3 regions of the Arthrobacter sp. TmtSoilC79 genome follow, and region 1 is predicted to be linked to each of the others. Evidence: riboswitches for the same ligand, from Rfam matches in the RefSeq annotation. Region 1 holds a riboswitch; each other region holds the start of a gene.

What was found. Region 1 has a riboswitch for S-adenosylmethionine ahead of metX (homoserine O-acetyltransferase MetX). Riboswitches for the same ligand answer to the same signal wherever they lie in the genome.
Region 2: it holds a riboswitch for S-adenosylmethionine, as region 1 does, so the genes downstream of both, AC6JA3_RS11815 (LLM class flavin-dependent oxidoreductase) here and metX (homoserine O-acetyltransferase MetX) in region 1, are expected to answer to the same signal.
Region 3: it holds a riboswitch for S-adenosylmethionine, as region 1 does, so the genes downstream of both, AC6JA3_RS16275 (hypothetical protein) here and metX (homoserine O-acetyltransferase MetX) in region 1, are expected to answer to the same signal.

What each region holds. Positions count from the first base shown of each region.
Region 1 is NZ_AP046051.1:3,093,404-3,100,292, forward strand. Features, by position in the region: gene AC6JA3_RS14250 (SGNH/GDSL hydrolase family protein) at 1-151, shown strand, start outside; gene AC6JA3_RS14255 (winged helix DNA-binding domain-containing protein) at 226-1,389, shown strand; gene AC6JA3_RS14260 (hypothetical protein) at 1,484-1,966, shown strand; gene metX (homoserine O-acetyltransferase MetX) at 2,003-3,124, opposite strand; SAM riboswitch class IV at 3,140-3,256, opposite strand; gene AC6JA3_RS14270 (bifunctional o-acetylhomoserine/o-acetylserine sulfhydrylase) at 3,442-4,782, opposite strand; gene AC6JA3_RS14275 (VOC family protein) at 4,985-5,623, shown strand; gene AC6JA3_RS14280 (CPBP family intramembrane glutamic endopeptidase) at 5,766-6,539, opposite strand; gene AC6JA3_RS14285 (histidine phosphatase family protein) at 6,563-6,889, shown strand, end outside.
Region 2 is NZ_AP046051.1:2,560,248-2,567,136, reverse strand. Features, by position in the region: gene AC6JA3_RS11830 (MFS transporter) at 1-1,028, shown strand, start outside; gene AC6JA3_RS11825 (rhodanese-like domain-containing protein) at 992-1,447, opposite strand; gene AC6JA3_RS11820 (LLM class flavin-dependent oxidoreductase) at 1,489-2,628, opposite strand; SAM riboswitch class IV at 2,851-2,960, shown strand; gene AC6JA3_RS11815 (LLM class flavin-dependent oxidoreductase) at 2,997-4,094, shown strand; gene AC6JA3_RS11810 (NtaA/DmoA family FMN-dependent monooxygenase) at 4,159-5,574, shown strand; gene AC6JA3_RS11805 (ABC transporter substrate-binding protein) at 5,571-6,889, shown strand, end outside.
Region 3 is NZ_AP046051.1:3,572,691-3,579,579, forward strand. Features, by position in the region: gene AC6JA3_RS16265 (helix-turn-helix domain-containing protein) at 1-444, opposite strand, end outside; gene AC6JA3_RS16270 (sodium:solute symporter family protein) at 711-2,246, shown strand; SAM riboswitch class IV at 2,529-2,648, shown strand; gene AC6JA3_RS16275 (hypothetical protein) at 2,664-2,981, shown strand; gene AC6JA3_RS16280 (hypothetical protein) at 2,978-3,169, opposite strand; gene AC6JA3_RS16285 (VIT1/CCC1 transporter family protein) at 3,399-4,562, shown strand; gene AC6JA3_RS16290 (matrixin family metalloprotease) at 4,647-5,537, shown strand; gene AC6JA3_RS16295 (matrixin family metalloprotease) at 5,646-6,608, shown strand; gene AC6JA3_RS16300 (LOG family protein) at 6,616-6,889, opposite strand, start outside.

The DNA.
Region 1 (6,889 bases):
TTCTTCGGACCTCGTTTGGGCCCGCGAGTACTTTGTCCCCTGGGTTATCCGAAGACTGCGGCACCAATCCTCCGGTGACGGCATCAGCCCCAAACGTCCGACGCCGGGTCCCGTCTTTGGTTCCAGCGGCACCGTGCTGCCACGGCGCTAAGTCCACGTCCTGGTGCTGGTAATCCGGAATCATGGTGGCTGCAGTTCCTGTAGCTTCAGATTCGTGTGGGCTCGATGACCGACAGCGCGTTGATGTTTGCCGAAAGCGTCCGGCGCCTGCGGCTGCGCCGGCAAGGATTGCGGGTTCCTTCGTCCGCGGACGCCGGGGATGTGGTCCGCAACCTGCTTGCAGTGCAGTCCCAGGAATTTCCGTATGCGCGGTGGACCCTTGCCCAAAGGACCATGGCTTCCACCACCGCCAATGACGTGGAAAGGGCCGTTGCAGAGGGAACCATCCTTAGGACGCACATCCTCCGGCCCACCTGGCATTTTGTGCACCGGGACGACCTCGGCTGGCTCATGGGACTCTCTGCGGAGCGGCTCCATCAGGGAAACAACGGCATGTACCGCCAAACAGGGGTTGACGCGGAATCCACCGCCCTCAGTGGCCGGATCCTGGCTTCGGCGGTTGCCGACGGCGCCCACAAGACCCGGGAAGAGCTGGGCGGGATCCTGGAAAAAGCCGGTCTCCCCGGCAAAGGCCTGGGGTTCATTTACCACCTCATGCACGCAGAGATCAGCCGCATCCTGGTGAGCGGCTCCCCCATCCGCTCAGCCGGTGGCGCGCTGAAGCAGACGTATGCCCTCTTCGAGGAACGCGTGCCCGGCTTCGTTCGTGCGCCCCTGACAAGCGAGGACCGCGAAAAGGCCTTGGGCGGGTTGGCGCTTCGGTACTACACCAGCCGTGGACCCGCCACCATCAAGGACTGCGCCGTCTGGTCCGGGCTCACCATGAAAGATGTGAAGCTGGGCATCGAGGTCGCGGATACGTTGTCCCCCGGCGCCCTTGCCACGGTCACCCAGGACGGCCTGGGGTTTTACCTGGCCCGGGAAGATGTCAGTGAGCTCACCGATCCCGCGTGCTCTTCGCCGCCTGACGAGGCAAAACTACCCCGTGTTGACCTCATCCAGTGCTACGACGAATACGTCATGGGCTACTCACAGTCCAGGCACTATCTGGGCGGGACAGCACCATACTTCCCCGAGGACAACGGACCCATGCACGTAGTCCTGCTGGATGGCAGGTTGGCCGGATGGTGGCGGCACGGCTTTTCAGGGGGTGCCTGCCAGCTGGACGTCCGGATGAACCGGGCAACAACCGCGGCGGAGCAGGAGGCCTTAGTGGCCGAAGTGGAAAGGTACGGCCGGTTCCTGGGCATGGAAGCCACGCTCGTGTGAAAGTGCCAGTGCCTCCGGACTGCTCGGTTCCCTTGGGCAAAGTCCATGCTGGATGGCAGGGCTAAGCTGGAACGAGACCTAGGAGGCCTGCACTGTGAACAATCTGATCTTCTGGATCATCGTCTGCTCGTGGCTGATTCCGCTCGGGATCCGCATGTACAACCGCTCCCGAGCCCGCCGGATCCAGCAAGGAACGTTCCGCGACCCCGGCTACCCACCGCAGAACCTGCCCGGTCCGGGCTACCCACCGCAGCAGAACTACCCCGGCCAGCCGTACCCACCGGAAAGTTACCCGCAGCAGAACTACCCCGGCCAGTCGTACCCACCGGAAAGTTACCCGCAGCAGAACTACCCCGGCCAGTCGTCCGAGCCGACCGTCATCCGCCCGGCGGAGACGTCACCGCAGTCCGGGTCGCCGTCGGGCACTTCATCCCCCACGCCGTACCCTGCCGCCGGCAGCCCGGAGCCGCAAGGCTACCGTGCCCGCAAGCTGGCTGAGCTGGACGCGAAGTTCAGCAACGGAGAGATCGCCATGGAGGACTACATGAAGCAGCGCGGCGAGATCATGAACGGCTGAGGCTTACGGCCGACCCAGCCCGCGGCAGCCGGCAGCTCAGGCGAAGAAGGCTTCCCGAAGCTGCGGAGCGAGCTGCCCAATCTCCGTGAGGAAACCGTCGTGGCCGATCGGTGCCTCAATAACATGGACCGGAACCACACCAGGGAGCGCGGCTGCCAACTCCCGGGATTGAGCGGGAAAATACAGCCTGTCGCTATCCACCGCTGCCACGAAAAACTCCGCCGTGGTCCGCGACAAAGCTGACTCCAGGGATCCCCGGCCGCGTGCGACGTCGTGGGACATCAGGGCTTCTGTGATGGCGATGTAGCTGTTGGCATCAAAGCGGTGGACGAGCTTTGTCCCCTGGTGGTCCAGGTAGCTTTCCACCTGATACCTGCCACGCTCACCGAGTACCGCGGCGGCCAGGGGTGTCTCCTGGTGCTGGGCTTCCCGGCCGAAGCGGAAATCCAGTTCCAGCGCCGAGCGGTACGTGATGTGGGCGATCCGCCGGGCCAAGGCCAGCCCGTGTTCAGGTGCCCTGCCTGCGTAGTAGTCGCCGTTGTTGAAGTTCGGGTCCTGGCGGATGGCCAGTGTTTGGGCCTGCGCGAAGGCGATCTGCTCGGCCGTGCTGTAGGCGCCTACGGAAATCACGGCGCAGCGTTTGACGCGTTCCGGGTAGGTCACAGCCCATTCCAGGGCGCGTGCACCGCCCATGGATCCACCCAGGACGGCGTGCCAGGAGTCGATTCCCAAGGCATCGGCGAGCCGCCCTTCTGCCACTGTGCTGTCGCGCAAGGTGACCAACGGAAACCGGGAGCCCCAGGGGCGGCCATCGGGTGCCTCCGACGACGGTCCCGTGCTTCCGTAGCAGCCGCCCACGATGTTGATGGAGACCACGAAGAACCTGTTGGTATCGATCGTGGCTCCGGGGCCCACCAATTGCTCCCACCAGCCTTCCTCGTCCGTGGCTCCCCGTGCCACGTGGGTGCTGCCCGTGAGGGCGTGCTGGATCAGGACGGCGTTGGAGGCATCTGCATTCAACTGGCCCCAGGTCTCGTAAGCCAGGACAACGTCGGGAAGGAACCCGCCGGCTTCAAGTTCCAACGGCCCGATGCCGGCGTACTTGACGGTTCCGTCTTCTTCTCCGGATTTTGGAAGGGCTGTAGCAGTAATGGTCATTCCTTTGACACCTTAACCTCGCGCTTGCCCGTCGCCTTGCGTGCGAACAGGCCAGGTCTTCACCCGGGGCACCCCACCGCGGAGGAGGGTTGCCGGCCAGCAAGCCGGGGCTGTGTGCTGGCACTCATGACCTAATACGAAGAGTCTAGGAAATACAGGGCGGTTCTGGCGAAGAATGTGACAACAGTGTGACGGTTTTGGGCAGCTTCGTTCACCAATCGCCGCCGTGGGATGCCGTCCGGCGAATAATCGACGGCCCGGACGGCATCCCCTTGGTTGAGGCGGCTACAGCCGCCCGACAGCTTTCAGCGGAGGGTTCAGGCTCCCTTGGCGGCCCGGAATCCAGCTTCGAGGTCTGCGATGATGTCATCCACGTGCTCGATGCCCACCGACAAACGCACCAAACCGGGGTGCACGCCCGCGGCGACCTGCTGCTCCACAGTCAACTGGCTGTGCGTGGTGGAGGCCGGGTGGATGACCAGGGATCGGACATCGCCGATGTTGGCAACATGCGAGTGCAGTTCCAGAGCGTCCACGAATCGCTTACCGGCTTCAACGCCGCCCTTGATGTTGAACGCCACAATGGCCCCGGTACCCCGGGGACCGTATTTGCGGCCGCGGTCATACCACGGGCTGGACGGCAGGCCCGCATAGGCGACCGATTCGACGTCGTCGTGGGCTTCCAGCCACTCGGCCACCTTGCTGGCGTTGGCTACATGGCGCTCCACCCGCAGGCTCAGCGTCTCAAGGCCTTGGGCAATCAGGAAGGCATTGAACGGTGAAACAGCTGAGCCGAGATCGCGGAGCAACTGGACGCGGGCCTTCAGGACGTAGGAGAGGTTGGCGCCCAATGCTCCGTCCTTGCCCAGGTCCCTCGCGTAGACCAGGCCGTTGTAGCTGGGGTCCGGGGTGTTGAAGCCCGGGTAGCGCTCCGGGTCCTTACCGAAATCGAAGTTGCCGGAATCGACAATCACGCCGGCAATGGCAGAACCGTGGCCGCCAAGATACTTGGTGGCGGAGTGGACCACGACGTCGGCGCCCCACTCGATGGGACGGATGAGGTAGGGCGTGGACAGCGTGTTGTCTACGATCAGCGGCACGCCGGCTTCGTGGGCAGTCCGGGCAACTCCCTCGATGTCCAGGACGTCCTGGCGCGGATTCGACACCACCTCGCCAAAGAAGAGCTTGGTGTTCGGCTGCACGGCATCGCGCCACTGGTCCAGGTTGTCCGGGTCCTGTACGAACGTCACCGAGATGCCGAACTTCTTCAGGGTGTGGGCCAGCAGGTTGTAGGTGCCGCCGTACAAGCTGGGGCTTGCAACGATGTGGTCTCCGGCCTCGGCGATGTTGAGGATGGCGAAGGTCTCCGCAGCCTGGCCCGAGCTCAGCAGGAGCGCACCCAAACCGCCTTCGAGGCTTGCGATCCTCTGTTCCACCGCATCCTGGGTGGGGTTGCCGATCCTGGTGTAGATGGGTGCGAGCTCAGCCAGGGCAAAGCGGTTGGCTGCGCTCTCGGCGCTGGGGAACACGAAGGACGTGGTCTGGTAGATCGGCAGCGCCCTTGCTCCCGTTGCGGAGTCGGGCTCCTGGCCTGCGTGGATCTGGCGGGTTTCGAAAGACCATCCTTGGGACATGGAGTTCTCCTGTTCGTGGCGCATGGGTTCTGTGGAAACGTGCTGCATGTGAGCTGGGCCCCAGTCTAGGAAGTGTCCGGAGCCTAAGACAGCTTTGTGACGCCGGTGGAATCTTTCGGTCTTTCAGCGTCTCTCCATGACGCCGTCCGGTAGCACTTATACACATCCCACCTTAGTTAGGCTTGACTTAGCTGAGACCCCGATCACAAAGTGCCAAGATGAAGCCATGCGCATGGATCACGTCTCTTACGCCTGTGAACGAGATGGCCTTTTGGCCACTACCGAACGAATTTCCGCGGCACTGGGAGTGGACGCTGTCCGGGGCGGAGTGCACCCGCGCTTCGGTACCCGGAACATGATCATTCCCCTTGCGGATAACAAGTACCTGGAAGTGGTGGAGGTCCTGGACCACCCCGCTTCCGACAAAGCACCTTTTGGCCAGGCAGTTCGTGCCCGCTCGGCCGCCGGTGGTGGCTGGATGGGCTGGTGCGTCGCCGTTGACGACCTGGCACCCTTCGAGGAACGCCTTGGCCGCTCAGCCGTTCCGGGTAACCGCAAGTTCCCTGACGGCCGGGAACTGGTGTGGCAGCAGATCGGCATCCTGGGCTTGATCGCAGATCCCCAGGTCCCGTACTTGCTCAAGTGGGAGGGCGACCCCTCACTGCACCCGTCCAGGATCTACGAGAGCGACGTCAAGATGTCCAGCCTCACCATTGCAGGCTCGGCGGAACGCGTCACGGAATGGCTCGGAGAAGCTGTGGAGAAGCCGCTTGAGGACGTTGCGGTCCAGTGGATGGCACCGCATGGCACTCCGGGAATCATGTCCGTAACTTTCGAAACCGCCTCAGGAGCCGTCACCATCTGACAGCCCCCTCCCCCGGGCCAGTCCCGCCGCCGGTCGATCCTGCCCGGAACAAACGTCGGCCTGGAATAAACTTCGGCCGCCATCAGCGGGTGCCAATGACGTCACCCACCGATGGCGGCCGGATACTTTTAACGTGCCCTGCCTACCCCAGCCCGATCGCCTTGCCGAACAAGCTGAAGCCGACAAAGGCCACAATGTCCAGCAGGGCATGGGCGATCACCAAGGGCATCACCCGCTTGGTCCTGGTGTAGATCCAGGCGAACACCAGGCCCATCACCACATTGCCGATAAAGGGTCCAAAGCCCTGGTACAGGTGGTAGCTTCCCCGCAGGACGGCGCTGACCACAATGGCCACCGGCGTGCTCCAGCCAAACTTGCCGAAGCGGTCCATGAGGTACCCCACCACGATCACTTCTTCGACGATCCCGTGCCGCACGGCCGAGAGGATGAGTACGGGCACGGTCCACCAGTAGGCGTCCAAGCCGCTGGGGACGATCGCAGTGGTAATGCCCAGGGCCCGGCCGGCAGCATAGAGGCCCAGGGAGGGAATGCCGATCAGCGCAGCAAGTCCCACGCCGTGCAGCAGGTCCTTTCCGGGCCGGGCGAAGTTGAAGCCCAGCCGGGCGAAAGCCCCGCCGGCGCCGCCGTCGCGGTTCCCCTGGCTGTGGGTGGACAGGAAGTAGAACACCAGGGCCACCGGCACGAGGGCGAAGATGATATCCAGTAACTGGTAGGTGAGGTCAAAGTACTCGCGGGTGTTTTGGGACCTGTTCAGGGTGGACGTGGCATCAGCCAAAGGAGCCCGCGTCATCTTGTCCAGGAGTTGCACCACGGAATACACGGCCGACTGGCCCAGGGACAAGCCCAGGACAATCAGCACTTCGGCGCGTAATCGCCGTCGGGAAGCAAGAAGCATGTACCCACCCTATGCTTGGTGGGATGGGCGCCCCAGCGAGAATTTTCATGATCCGGCATGGCCAGTCGGCCGCGAATGCCGACACCACCATCTACAACCGTGTGCCGGACTACCGGATCCCCCTGACGGAGCTCGGCGTGGAGCAGGCACGCGTTGCCGGGGAGGACCTTAGACGCAAGCTCGACGGGCAGCAGGTCTGCGTCTACGTCTCACCGTATTTGAGGGCGTATCAAACCCTGGAGGCGTTGAACCTTGGCCCCTTGATGGAACGGGTCATTGAGGAACCCCGGCTTCGCGAGCAGGACTGGGCCAACTTCCAGATCGCCGGGGACATCGAGGACCAAAAGGAG
Region 2 (6,889 bases), 530 kb from region 1:
TGTTCCTGGCGAACGTTCCCTTGGTGCTGATCCTGGTGCCGCTTGCCTTCCGGCTCCTCCCGCGGTCAGAAGGCAAACACCCCGGAAAAGCCAAACCGTCCATCGACGTCCTCGGCGCGCTGCTGCTAGGCGGAGTAGTGGTGGCATCACTCATTCCCACGATCTACGGCGCGGGCACCATTGCTGTGACCTCGCTGGCTGTCGGTGCCGGGGCACTCCTCGCCTTCGCCGGCTGGGAGATCCTGTACCACCGGCGTGGCCGAACCCCGTTGCTCAGTGCCCACCTGGCGAAATCCAAGGGTTACGCACTGGGCACCGTGGTGGCACTCTGCCAATTTGGCGTGGGCGCGGGAATGGCAGCTGTAACGGCGTTCTATTTCCTGGCCGGGACCGGGCTGGCTCCGTTGTCAGCCGCAGCCATCCTTGCGCCGCAAGCCGCCGGCATGCTGCTGGCGTCCAGTTTCAGCTGGCGTTTCGTGGCCCGCTACGGGCGTGCCGGGATCGTTTACGCGCTTCTGGGGAGCCTGGCCTGCCTGGTCGCCAAGGACTTTTTTGTGCAGGGGCTCGACGGCGGGACAGCGGCTCTTGCGGTGGCCGCCGTCGGGCTTCTCCAAGGTGTGGCAACCGGCCTGGTGGTCGCACCGAACCAGACACTCACCCTGGCCCATGCACCCGTGGGCGCCGCCGGAGTGGCCGCAGGTTTCTACCAACTCAGCCAAAGGTTCGCCGCGGCGCTGTGCTCGGCCGCGGCGGCGGGCATGTTCCTTCAGGCGCACGGCGCGGCCACAGGGGAAGCCTCCAAGGACGCCTTCCATCAAGGCATCGTGATGTGCTGCATTTTGCTGGGCGTCGCCTTGCTCGCCGGCGGACTCGACTGGCTGCGCGAGGCGCGGGACCGCACAAAGACAAATGCCGCCGTCGTGACTTCCGGACGGGAAGCCGCGACGACGGCGGCGGTGCTGACGCCGGAAGGCCCGACGGCGGCAGGTACTCAGCGCTCGGAAGCCACCGAATCGGTGGACGCCTGAGCAGTGGCGGCCGGCGGTGCCGCTTCGCCGGGCGGTGCGGTGGGCCCGGTGGTGGGGACGCCGGCGTCGCGGAGGGCCGGGAAGCCGCCGTCCACGTGGACAGCGTTGGCGTAGCCGAGGACCTTGAGCTTTTGCGCGACGGGTCGTGAACCGTTGACAGAGCCGCAGAACACCACGATCTCCTGGTCCGTCCCGGTAACCTGAGGCAGCCGGTGGGCGGATTCAAGGCTGAAGTCCTCCTCCACGTGCTCGCGGTTCACCACCACAGCGCCGGGGACTGCGCCGGTGCTGGCGCGGCCGCCCTCGCTGCGGACATCGATCAGCAGGGCGCCTTCTTCGATGAGCTTGGCTGCAGCATCGGCGGTGATCAGCTGGGTGTCTTGGACTTCGGTTTCCTGGACGGCGGTTTCGGTGGACATGGTGCTCCCTTATATAGGTGGTGATTGGAAAATCGGAAACGCTAGAGACCCCAGGCCTCGGCCAGCAGCTGGTAGGAGTTCTGCCGATCGGCGGGGTCATGGGCAATGGTGGTGATGAGAAGCTCCTGGGCACCGGTGACGCGTTGCAACGTGCGGAGACGTTCGCTGACCTGGTGTGGATCACCGACGAACCGGGTTTCCAGACGATCCTTGATGAGCTCCCCGGCTTCGGCGTCCAAGGAAAGCTCCAGCGCGTCTTCCGGTGACGGGTACGGGATGGCGCCCTGGCCGCTGCGGATCCCGTGGACCCAGTGCGCGTAGCCGCGGGCCAGGCGTTGGGCCTGGCGTTCGTCCGGGGCTACCAGCACGTCCGCGGAGACAATCACACGCGGTTCCCGCAATGCCGCCGAGGGTTCGAAGTGGGCCCGGTATTCGGCAATGGAGCCCAGGACGCCCGCCGGTGCCACGTGATAGTTCGCCCCGAAGGGGAGGCCCAGCTTGCCGGCCAAGCGGGCACTGGGTCCGGCTGTTGAGCCGTGGACCCAGAACTGCGGCGCCTGGCCGAGGGCGGGTGTAGCCGTGACTTCCTCACCATGTTTGGTCCTGTACTCGCCGGTGAAAAATCCGATGATGTCCTGGATGTCGTTCTCGAAGTTGTCCGTATCACCGGGGAAGCGACCCAGCAGCTCGCCCTGCAGCCGGAACTTCCTGGGCAGGACCGCACCGAAGATGGGGCGCGGCGCGGGGATCAGCAGTCCGTCAACCACCCGATCGGTGGGTTCCGAAGAGTCAGCGGGCACGACTCCGGGCGCGGGCTCGCTGGGCGACTTGGGCGGACCGGAGCGACCAAAGCCAAGGTCCACGCGGTCCGGGAAAACGGCGGCGAGCGTTCCAATGCTTTCGGCAATCTGGAGCGGCCTGTAGTTCCCCAACAAGGTGGCCGCGGTCCCCACCCTGATGGTCTTGGTGGCTGAGGCAACCAACCCGGCCAGGATGTGCGGGGCTGACCCCGCAACGCCTGTGTTGAGGTGGTGCTCGGCCAGCCAGTACCGGGAGTAGCCGGAAGCCTCGGCAGCGGCGGCAAGGGCAAGGGTGCTCCGCAAGGCATCGCCGGAGGTCTGCCCGGCCGATACCGGGCTCAGGTCAAGGACGGACAGGGGAGTAACTGAAGGCTTCGGCATGGCACGACACTACGGACGCCCCTGCGAAGGCCAAAGCCGATCCGTCACCGCGCTCAACCGGACTAAATCCAGCGAAATCCGGCGAAACGGTCCGTCACAACCGAGCCTTCGCCAGCCCGAAAATGACGATTCGGGCAGTCCCTTGACGTGGTATTTCCCGCCTTGACGCCGCAAGTCCAGCGGTTTGTACATTCCTTGGACAGCCTCCTAGATTCAAGTCCAGGTCAAGAGTCAGCACGCCAAGGACCGGCTCGTGCTGCGGCAACCCTCAGGCATTACGTGGCGGGGTGCTCCGGAAACAGACCAGGCCGCATCTGCGGCAAGTGAATGTCGTCCCAGCCGCTGTGCGGCCTCTGAAAGAGAGAATCATGCCTTCCACACCTGTACCCGAATTCCGCTCCCGCGTTATCGCATTGGAGCTCGACGGCGACGGAGCCCACCCCGCGTCGTGGCGCAAGGCCCACCATGATCCGCAGGCGCTATTGGGGGGCCAGCGGATCCGTGAAACCGTCCAGGCAGCGGACATCGCCGGTTTCCATCTGGCCACGTTCAAGGACACCCGGGTGGTGGATCCTGGAAGCACCGGGATTGCGGGCCGGATTGATGCGATCCAGCGAGCGGCCTTCGCGGCGCCCATCACCCGCTCTATCGGCCTGGTCCCGGAAGCCGGAACGCTCTTTACCGAGCCGTTCCATGTAGCTACGCAGCTGGCCAGCTTGGACTATTCCTCCTTGGGGCGGGCGGGTTGGCTGGTCGCCGCGGACAACCTGGACAAGGAAGCTCGCTCCGTGGGGCGCACGCAGTTGCCAGAAGACGAAGCAGTCAGCGAAGCCGCAGATGTGGTCCAAGCCAGCCGCCGGCTCTGGGACTCCTGGGAAGACGACGCCGTAATCCGCGACGTTGCCACCGGACGATACTTGGACCGGAACAAGCTGCACTACGCAGACTTTGAAGGTGAACGCTTCTCCGTGAAGGGACCGTCCATTATCCCGCGCCCACTCCAAGGGCAGGTAGTGGTGTTCGCGCCCGCTGAGCTGATCCCCGCCGTCGAGGCTGACGTTGCCCTGGTCTCCGCAGACACCACGGACACTCTCCCGCAAGCAGCCCAAGCTGCAGCCGCCGCTGGTGCGCCGAGGACCCTGGTGGAGTTGGACGTCATCCTCGATTCCCGTGGGCAGACCGCCGAGGACCGTCTTGCCGAACTGGACTCGTACGAAGAGTGGACGGGCGGTGCCCGCTACGTGGGCACCGCCGAAGGCTTGGTGGAACTGCTCACCACGCTGTTCGCAGCAGCCGACGGCGTCCGCCTCAAGCCAGCGGTACTGGATGTGGACCTCCCCGAATTGGCTAACAAGGTGCTCCCCGAACTGCACCGCAGCGGGCTAGTGGTGCCGCCGCTTCCGGGTGCCACACTCCGCGAAACCTTCGGCCTTCCCCGCCCCGCCAACCGCTTCGCCGCAGCCTGAGGCCGGCTGACCAACGCCCGCCGCCAAGAGCCCACTCACAGAGCCAGATTCAGAGAGCAGAACCATGACCAACCATCACCGCATCGCAGGCAACGGCCAGATCCAGTTTGGCGTCTTCTTCCAAGGCGTCAACCACACCACCGTGTGGAAGGACGCGCAGAGCGGCTCGCAAACCGACTTCGAGTCATTCCGCCGGGTGGCCCAGACAGCTGAACGGGGACTCTTCTCCGCGTTCTTCCTCGGAGAAGGACTCCGCCTCCGGGAACACCTCGGAAAGATCCACGATCTGGATGTCGTGGGCCGTCCCGACGCGCAGACCGCCCTCGCCGCGCTCGCAGCCATCACCACAAATATCGGGTTGGTTGCCACGCAGAACACTACGTACAACGATCCCGCGGATCTTGCCCACCGCTTGGCCAGCCTCGACCTGCTGTCCGGCGGCCGTGCGGCATGGAACATCGTCACCACGGACAACGCATGGACCGGTGCCAACTTCAGGCGCGGCGGGTTCCTCAAGCACGAGGACCGCTACGTCCGGGCCGAAGCGTTCGTTCAGACGGCCAAGGCTATTTGGGATTCCTGGGCTGACGGCGCAATCGCCGGGTCCCGGAATGATCCACGCTGGCTCCGCGAGGACGCCATCACCACGGTCAAACGCCACGATGAGAGTTTCGACGTCGAAATCACCGGCAGATTGCCGCGCTCCAGCCAGCAGCACCCTGTTCTGTTCCAGGCCGGGGATTCGCCGGACGGCCGTGATTTCGCCGTGCGGAACGCCGACGTGATCTTCTCGGCACACCCGGAACTGGAAGATGCCAAGAAGTTCCGCGACGACATCGTGGCCCGCACCCTCAAGGCCGGGCGTCCGGCAGATGACGTGAAGATTTTCCCCGGCCAGGAGTTCATCCTCGGTGCCACAGCCGCTGAAGCGGAGGAAAAGCACCAGTGGGTCCGCTCGCTGCAGGTGGGTCCGGAAACGGCCATCGCCTACTTGGAACAGTTCTGGGGACGCACTCTCACCGAATACGACCCCGACGGTCCACTGCCGGACATCGACCCCATTGTGGACGTCACCAACCCCACCCGCGGCAACGCCTTCCATGGGAAGAGCGCCAAGGACCTGGCCGCCCAGTGGCGCGCGGACGCCAAGGAAAACGGCCAGTCGATCCGCCAGTTCGTCGCTGCCCGTTCCCGGCTCAACGGCCGCGGCCTGGTGGGATCGTACGACGACATTGCAGACAAACTCGCCGAGTACGCCCACACCGGCGCAGTTGACGGCTTCAACATCACCCCATGGATTGTCCCTGGCGGGCTGGATGACATTGTCAACGAACTGGTTCCCCGCCTGCAGGACCGCGGCGTTTACCGTACCGAATATGAAGGCACCAACCTCCGCGAGAACCTTGGCCTCCGCGCCCCGCTGACCCGCCGCGGATCACTCACCAGCACCCAACTCACTGAAAGCGAAGAAGTCGCATGAGCGTCCCCAACCCAACCTCAGCGCGCCAGCTGTGGAAACCAGCCGCCGTCGTTTCCGTACTGGGAGCCTTTGCGCTCCTGGCCTCAGCTTGCGCTGGAGGGGCCGACGCCGGCACTCAGCAAAGTGCCGACGCCACACCGGTCTCCGGTGGCAACCTGAACTTCGCGGTGTCCGTTGACCGCGGCTGCATCGACCCGCAGCAGGTGGGCAACAACGATGCGATCGCGATTGCCCGGCAAACCGTGGCGTCGTTGACGTCTCAGGATCCGAAGACGGGCGAGATCGTTCCGTGGCTCGCGGAGAAGTTCGAAACCAATACGAACGCCACCAGTTTCACGTTTACCCTCCGCAGCGGTGCCACCTTCGCTGACGGGACCGCGATTGATGCTGCTTCGGTGAAGACCAACTTCGAGGCCATCAAGGCACTCGGTGCCAAAGCGACGCTGGGCTCCACCTACCTGAGCGACGTCAGTGCCATCACCGTGAAGGACCCGCAGACCGTGGTGGTGGATTTCTCCAAGCCGAATGCGCAGTTCCTCCAGGCAACGTCCACGTTCACACTGGGCCTGTTGTCTCCGGCATCTGCCACGCTTTCCGAAGCTGACCGTTGCGCCGGGAAGTTTTCCGGCTCCGGCCCGTTCAGCGTGAAGAGCTACACCGTGGACAAGGAAGCTGTCCTGGAACGCCGTGCGGGCTATAACTGGCCCGCCGCCACCAACAGCAACAAGGGCGAGGCCTACCTGGACACTGTCACCTTCAAGATCATTCCTGAGGCAGGGAACCGCACGGGCAGCCTGCAGTCCGGCCAGATCGATGCGACGGCGGCGATCTCCGCTGCTGACATCAGCCTGTTCAACGGCAACGGCTTCTGGAACGAAACCCGGGCCAACCCGGGTGTGGTCTACAACCTGTACGCCAACCAGACCAACCCCAAGCTCAAGGAAACCGCCGTCCGTCAGGCCATCTCCAAGGCCATCAACCGCGAGGAAATTACCAAGACCTTGCTGACTGAAGCGGACCAGCCGGCCAAGGGCGTTCTCTCCCACACCACGCCGTACTTCAAGGACTACAGCGAGCTGCTGAAGAACGATCCCGATGGCGCCAAGAAGCTCCTGGACGATGCCGGCTGGAAGGTGGGAACGGACGGCATCCGTGAGAAGAACGGCGAGAAACTGTCCTTCAAGGTCACCTACTGGCAGTCGCCCAAGGAAGTGCTGGAACTCGTGCAGCAGCAGCTCAAGGTGATCGGCGTGGACCTGCAGCTGAAGTTCACCACCATCGCGGACGTGACGGCTGCCCAGGCTGACAAGACCTA
Region 3 (6,889 bases), 480 kb from region 1:
CAGAATCAGCTTGATGCGGCCTTTGACCACATGCAGGACATCCACATCGCAATCCACGGCGTAGAGCTCGTTTTCCCCACGGCCCCGAGGTTCGATGGTGGCCTGCAGAATCTGGAGGCGGCGCTCCGAACGTGCCGTCAGCAACCGCTCCACGATGCCTTGGCCACCCAGGGAGATGCGGGGGCCGTCGTCGCGCTTGGTCAGGTGCGTTTCCGGGGCGGCGAACAAGTCGCCAACCGAGACCGAAAGCACCTGGCACAGGGTGACCAGGGAAGCGACCGACGGAGAGGTCAGGTCGCGCTCCACGCGGCTGAGGAAGCCCTTGGTCAGCCCGGTAGCGTCTGCCACTTGCTCGATGGTGAGTCGCTGCGCCTGCCGGGCTGCGCGGATTCTGGAACCGATGGCAACGGGTACATTGCTCGGTTCAACGGGGAGAGCCTTCATTCACGAACCTTTCAGGCCTGTCATGTGGCCCTGTCATTGGAGCAATAGTAGCCGGGAGACGGACCAACAGGGCCAGAATCCGCGTAACCATGACCAAAGCATCTTGACTGTTACTCCGATCACAACATATCCTCATAGGCAACAAGTGTTGTCTGTGAGGCACACAACACCTCCCCAATCTCCAATCGTCAGCACAGAGACTTCGACGCTTCGCAGGAGTATCGTCGAAAACCCCAACCTCCGTGCATCAGCTCCAAGGACCGTTCATGGAATCTTCGGCTATTAACATCGCAATCGTGGTGGTGTACCTGCTCGCCATGCTGGCATTCGGCTGGTGGGGCAAGTCCCGCACCAAGAACAACAGCGACTTCCTGGTGGCCGGCCGCCGCCTGGGCCCCTTCCTTTACACAGGAACCATGGCCGCAGTGGTCCTCGGTGGCGCATCCACCGTGGGCGGCGTAGGCCTCGGCTACAAGTTCGGCATCTCCGGCATGTGGCTGGTCGTAGCCATCGGCTCGGGTGTCCTGCTGCTCAGCCTGCTGTTCGCCGGCACCATCCAGCGCCTGAAGATCTACACGGTCTCCCAGATGCTGAGCCTGCGCTACGGCAGCAGGGCAACACAGACCTCCGGCATCGTCATGCTGGCCTACACACTCATGCTCTGCGCAACCTCCACCGGCGCCTACGCCACCATCTTCGTGGTCCTCTTCGATTGGGAACGCTGGCTGGCGATCGCAGTCGGCGGCGCGATCGTCCTGGTCTACTCCACCATCGGCGGCATGTGGTCCATTACCCTGGCCGACCAGGTGCAGTTCATCATCAAGACCGTAGGCATCTTCTTCCTCATGCTCCCGTTCGTCATGAACGCAGCCGGTGGCATGGATGGCATCCGTTCACGGCTTGAGGACAGCTTCTTCCAGATCGACGGCATCGGCACCCAGACCATCATCACGTACTTTGTGGTCTACACCCTGGGCCTGCTGATCGGCCAGGACATCTGGCAGCGTGTGTTCACTGCCAAGACCCCCACCGTTGCACGCTGGGGCGGCGCCACCGCCGGTGTTTACTGCATCCTTTACGGCATCGCGGGTGCACTGATCGGCCTGGCTGCCCGTGTAGCCCTCCCGGATATCGATGTCGCAAACCTCGGCAAGGACGTTGTCTACGCAGAGGTTGCAACGCACATCCTGCCCGTCGGTATCGGCGGCCTGGTGATGGCAGCAGCTGTTGCCGCCATGATGTCCACCGCTTCCGGAGCGTTGATTGCAGCGGCAACGGTTGCCCGCGCCGACGTAGTTCCGTTCGTGGCCAGCTGGTTCGGCAAGACCATCAACACCGATGACAGCGAGAACCCCGAGCACGATGTCAAGGCCAACCGCTACTGGGTCCTTGGACTCGGTGTTGTGGCCGTACTGATCTCCATGGCCGCACAGGACGTGGTGGTTGCCCTCACCATCGCTTACGACATCCTGGTCGGCGGCCTCCTCGTGGCAATCCTCGGCGGCCTGGTGTGGAAGCGCGGTACGGGCATCGCCGCCGCGTGGTCCATGGCAGTTGGCTCGGTGCTGACGCTTGCCCTGCTGATCCTCTTCGCCGTCGGTATCATTCCGAGTGCGGACGGCGTCTACGCCAACGAGCCGATCTACTACGGTCTCGCCGCCTCCTTCATCGCCTACGTGGTGATTTCGCTGCTCACCCCGCCCACCGACCCTGCAGTCCGTGAGGCCTGGGACAAGCGCGTTGCCGGGGCCGTCTCTGAGGAACTTCCCCCTGAGGCCCACCCGGTCAGCAGCCACAAGTAGGACCCCACGCAATACCCCAACAACAAAGTTCGACGGCGGCGCCTCCCCTTTTCGGGGAAGCGCCGCCGTTGTTTTTTCCCCGGGGAAGAGGGCGTTGCGTGGCCCGCTTTGCTCCCTAAAACCTCGCCAAAGCCCGCAGAGCAGGCCTCACAACGGGAAGGAAGAGGGCGTTGCGTGGCCCGCTTTGCTCCCTAAAACCTCGCCAAAGCCCGCAGAGCAGGCCTCACAACGGGAAGGAGGGAGGGAGGGAGGGGTGGGTGGTGTGCGGTAAGGTTGTCCCAGCTTCAAGAGATGTGGTGCCAAGCTCCGACTGGCCACACACCAACCCCATGTTCACGGGTGGTTCGGATGAGGAAGCGGCCCGTCCCGGACCAGAGACAACCGAGCGGGCAAGAGCACTCCCCAAGGAGAAGTCCCTTGCCGTACCAAGGCACTACCACCCCGGCCGACTCATCAGACCCGGCAATTTCCAAGCCCACGGCCCCCGTTGCCTCGACGGTCGCGGTGATTCCCGCCGTCGATCTCTTCCTCGGCACGGTGACGATCGTGGCAAAAGCTGGAACGGCAAAGTTCCGCCATCCCCAACCGCACCTGATCGCTGGGGCGTTGGCCCGGGCCGTCAGGCCCACCCGCTGGTGCGGGTCGTCCAGGACCCTCACGGTGACTGTTGCCGCCGTCGGCCAACGGGCGGGTGTGCAGCAGCACTACACCCTCACCGACCAGGACCCGTCCTAGATCTCCTCGTCTTCCTCACGGAATTCTTCAGACTCGTCCAGGGGAACCACGCGATCGTCGTCCTCCGGGGCGTCTACTTCCTCTACCCAGGGCTCGTCCACTGGCTGGTCTTCGGCGTAATCGTAGGCCGGGTCGGACTCAATGGTGGTCCGTTCCGGGTGGTTGGCGTGTGATTCGGTGGTGTCCATGGTGCAACCTCCGTCTCGCGGGCCGCTCAAAGCCCTGGTGACCGTGTGCGGGGTGGGCCCCGCCCCTGTCCTTCCATCTGAGCACCGGCGCAGGCGAGGGTCAAGGGCCCAAAATTACGGTGCGCCGAACATTCCGATTGAGGAATACCGGCCAAAAATCCGCGCAAATACGCGGTACAGTGGGGCGTGCAATGGGGCCGCAACTACCCCACCCAGCACAGGAGAAAAAGTGCAAAAGCACCAGGAATCCCACGGTTCGTCGAGCCCCGCTCCGGACCCCGCCCCCGAAACAGCAGACCCCGGCAACGCCTCGCAGCATCCCACGTCCTCGGACATCCGCCGCTGGCGGCAGTACCTGGCCGACGAGCGGGCCGAAGCCGCCGTCTACCGCGAACTCGCCCAGCGACGCGATGGAGAAGAGCGCCAAATCCTGCTGGCTCTGGCCGAGGCCGAAGGCCGCCACGAGGCCCACTGGCTCAAGCTCCTGGGAGAGCACGCCGGGATGCCCAAGGCAGCATCTGCCCGGAGCCAGTTCCTGGGCTTCCTGGCCCGCAACTTCGGATCAGTGTTCGTACTCGCCCTGGCCCAGCGCGCAGAGGGCCGTTCGCCGTACGGCACAGAACCCGCGGCAACCCCTGCCATGGTGGCTGACGAGCAGATCCACGAGGAAGTTGTCCGTGGCCTGGCAACGCGTGGACGGAACAGGCTCTCCGGAACTTTCCGGGCCGCGGTCTTCGGCGCCAACGACGGTTTGGTGAGCAACCTTTCGCTGGTCATGGGCATGGCCGCCACAGGTGTGCCCAGTCCCGTGGTGCTGATGAGCGGCGTGGCAGGCCTATTGGCTGGCGCGTTGTCCATGGGCGCCGGGGAATACGTCTCGGTCCGCTCCCAGCGCGAACTGCTCAACGCTACGTTGCCAACGCAAGCCACCCTCACGGCCGCACCGTCCCTGGACATCGAGCACAACGAGTTGGTCCTGGTCTACCTCGCCCGCGGAATGACGCGTGAGGCCGCAGAGCACAGGGCCGCGGAGCGCATGGGCTTGTTCAGCTGCGATTGCGATCCCAGCCTTTCCTTGCAGCCGGAGAAGCCCGCCACCGATGAGCACGAATCCGTTGGCTCGGCGTGGGGCGCGGCAATGTCCAGTTTCTGCTTCTTCGCCTCCGGCGCCATCGTTCCCATCCTGCCTTTCATTTTTGGGATGACCGGCTTCGCCGCCTTGGTAGTGGCCGGCGCTTTGGTGGGCGTCGCGCTTCTGGCGACCGGCGCCGTCGTGGGCTTGCTGTCCGGAACCTCGCCCCTGAGCCGCGGTCTGCGCCAGCTGGCGATCGGGTTGGGAGCAGCTGCGGCCACCTACGGGCTGGGCCTGGTGTTCGGCGCCACCATCGTCTAGTTTGGACGGCTCCCCCCGCAGCCCGTAATGTTGGTTCGTCCTCCGCGCTGCCCCGCGTGACCAGGGCGTGAGGAATGGAGAACCGTGGACTCAGAGCGGGAAACGCGTGCGCCCAGACACCGGCGTGCCGGTACAGTGTGGCGCATTCTGCGGGGTGTGCTCATGGCCGCAGTTGCCGCTGTAGTGGCAGTGCTGGTCAGCGGCTACTTGCATGGCGACCCACGGATCACGGCCCTTTTCCCGGGTTTGAGCGTCCCTGGAGCAGCGCCGGGCGCGCAAAAACAGGCAGCGCCCGCACGAGCGGAAGACGCCCCGCCTCCCGGGCTGGAGGAGGCGGACGCCCCGCTGGCCCCGCCGGCGCCGCCCGCCACCACCAATAGTTCATATAAGTTCCTGGCCACCAACGACGACGGCACTCCGGTGGGGTACTCGCCCTGCCGGCCGCTGCACTACGTGGTGAACAACGCCTCCGCGCCGGAGGGTTCCGACGCCCTGCTGGAGACGGCGATCGCCAACGTCTCCGCCGCTTCCGGGATCCGGTTCGTCAACGACGGCACCACCGACGAGTTGCCGGTGGACCGCCGGGAGCCTTATCAACCGGCCAAATACGGCGATCGTTGGGCTCCTCTGCTGATTTCGTGGACCACCCCTGAAGCGGCACCGGCGTTGGCGGACAAAGTCATTGGTACCGGCGGCAGCACCATGTATTCGCTCAACAAAGGACCCAAAAGCTACATCACGGGCAGCCTGGAGCTAGACACACCCCAGGTCTCCGAACTCCTCGCCAGCCCTGAAGGAGCAGACTACGTTCTGGCGGTCATGCAGCACGAATTGGGGCACGTCATGGGTTTGGACCACGTTGATGACCCGGTCCAATTGATGTATCCCGAGATCGGCGCCCCTGACGGTCTTGCCGCGGGCGACCTGACCGGCCTGCACCTCCTGGCCTCAGCCCCCTGCCGCAAGGACATCTGAGAGCCCGTTCCCTGGCCATGGACTCCCGGCCCGTCCGGACCTATGCTGGCGATTACGGCCGACGGCGGCGCCCCACCTCCCGTCGCAGCCTCGACGTCAGGGGGTTCCATGGAACCTTACGGGCCGCCCCAGTGGCAGGACCCCGATCCCCGCCGCCCCCATGATCCCTCAAATGATCCCCCAAATGATCCCCTGGACAGCCTCCATCACTACGCGCCGGAGCCCACGCCGACACCTCCCATCAAGCACAGCAGCATCGCGGCCATCCTGTTCTTCCTGGGCATCCTGGGCCTGGTATGTGCGGGGGCCTATTTCAGCGGCGACCTCCAGCGGTTCCTGTACGGCTCCTCCGCGACGCAGAGCCAGGCGCCCCGGCCCGGGCTGGTTCCGTTCGGGCAACGCCAGGACCCTGTGCCAGGCTTGGAAGAGGCAGACGCACCGCTGGGAACCCCGGCGCCCGTGAACCGGACCAGCACTTCCTACAAGTTCCTCGCCGTGAAAGAGGACGGCACTCCCCTGGCGTATTCCCCCTGCAGGCCCATCCATTACGTGGTGAACTCGGACCTGGCCGATCCCTCGTGGCAGCTGTTGGTGGAAGAGGCCATCCGGCAGGCCAGCGTGGCCACGGGTTTGAAATTCATCTATGACGGCCCCTCTTCAGAGGTCCCCTCCACCAACAGGCAGGGGTACCAGCCGGCCAGGTATGGTGACCGGTGGGCCCCTGTCCTGATCGCCTGGAGCACTCCGGAGCAAGTACCCCGCCTGACCGGCCAAACCGTGGGCCTGGGTGGGAGCTCCTCGATTGGATTGAGCAACGGGTACAAGGCCTATGTCACTGGCACTGTTTCCCTTGACGCGCCGCAGTTCGCCGGCATCGTGGACACCTCCGAGGGGAAGGAGATCGGTGTAGCGGTGATCATGCATGAGCTGGGACATCTGGTGGGCCTTGACCACGTGGACGATCCCCGCCAACTGATGTTTGACCAGGCGTCCTGGGTGCGGCAATACGCTGCCGGCGACAGGACCGGCCTGGCCCAACTCGGCTCAGGTCCGTGCAGCAAGGACTTCTAGGCGCACCTCATGCCGCGCCGGCCACCACTGCGAGCGCATCCTCCACGGTGTCCACCAGGAAGATCTTCTCCGCCATGGGTTTTCCCGCGGCAAGGCTCTGCAGCATGGGCCATGCGGGCAGTGTCCGCTCCCAGTGTTCGCGGCCCACCAACACCATGGGACTGATGGTTTGGGGCGCTCCGTAGTAGTTCTCGCAGGCGTCCTGGAAAATCTCCTGCACCGTTCCGGCGGCACCGGGAAGGAAGACAGTCCCTCCGGTGCACAGCTCCAGCAGGATGGCT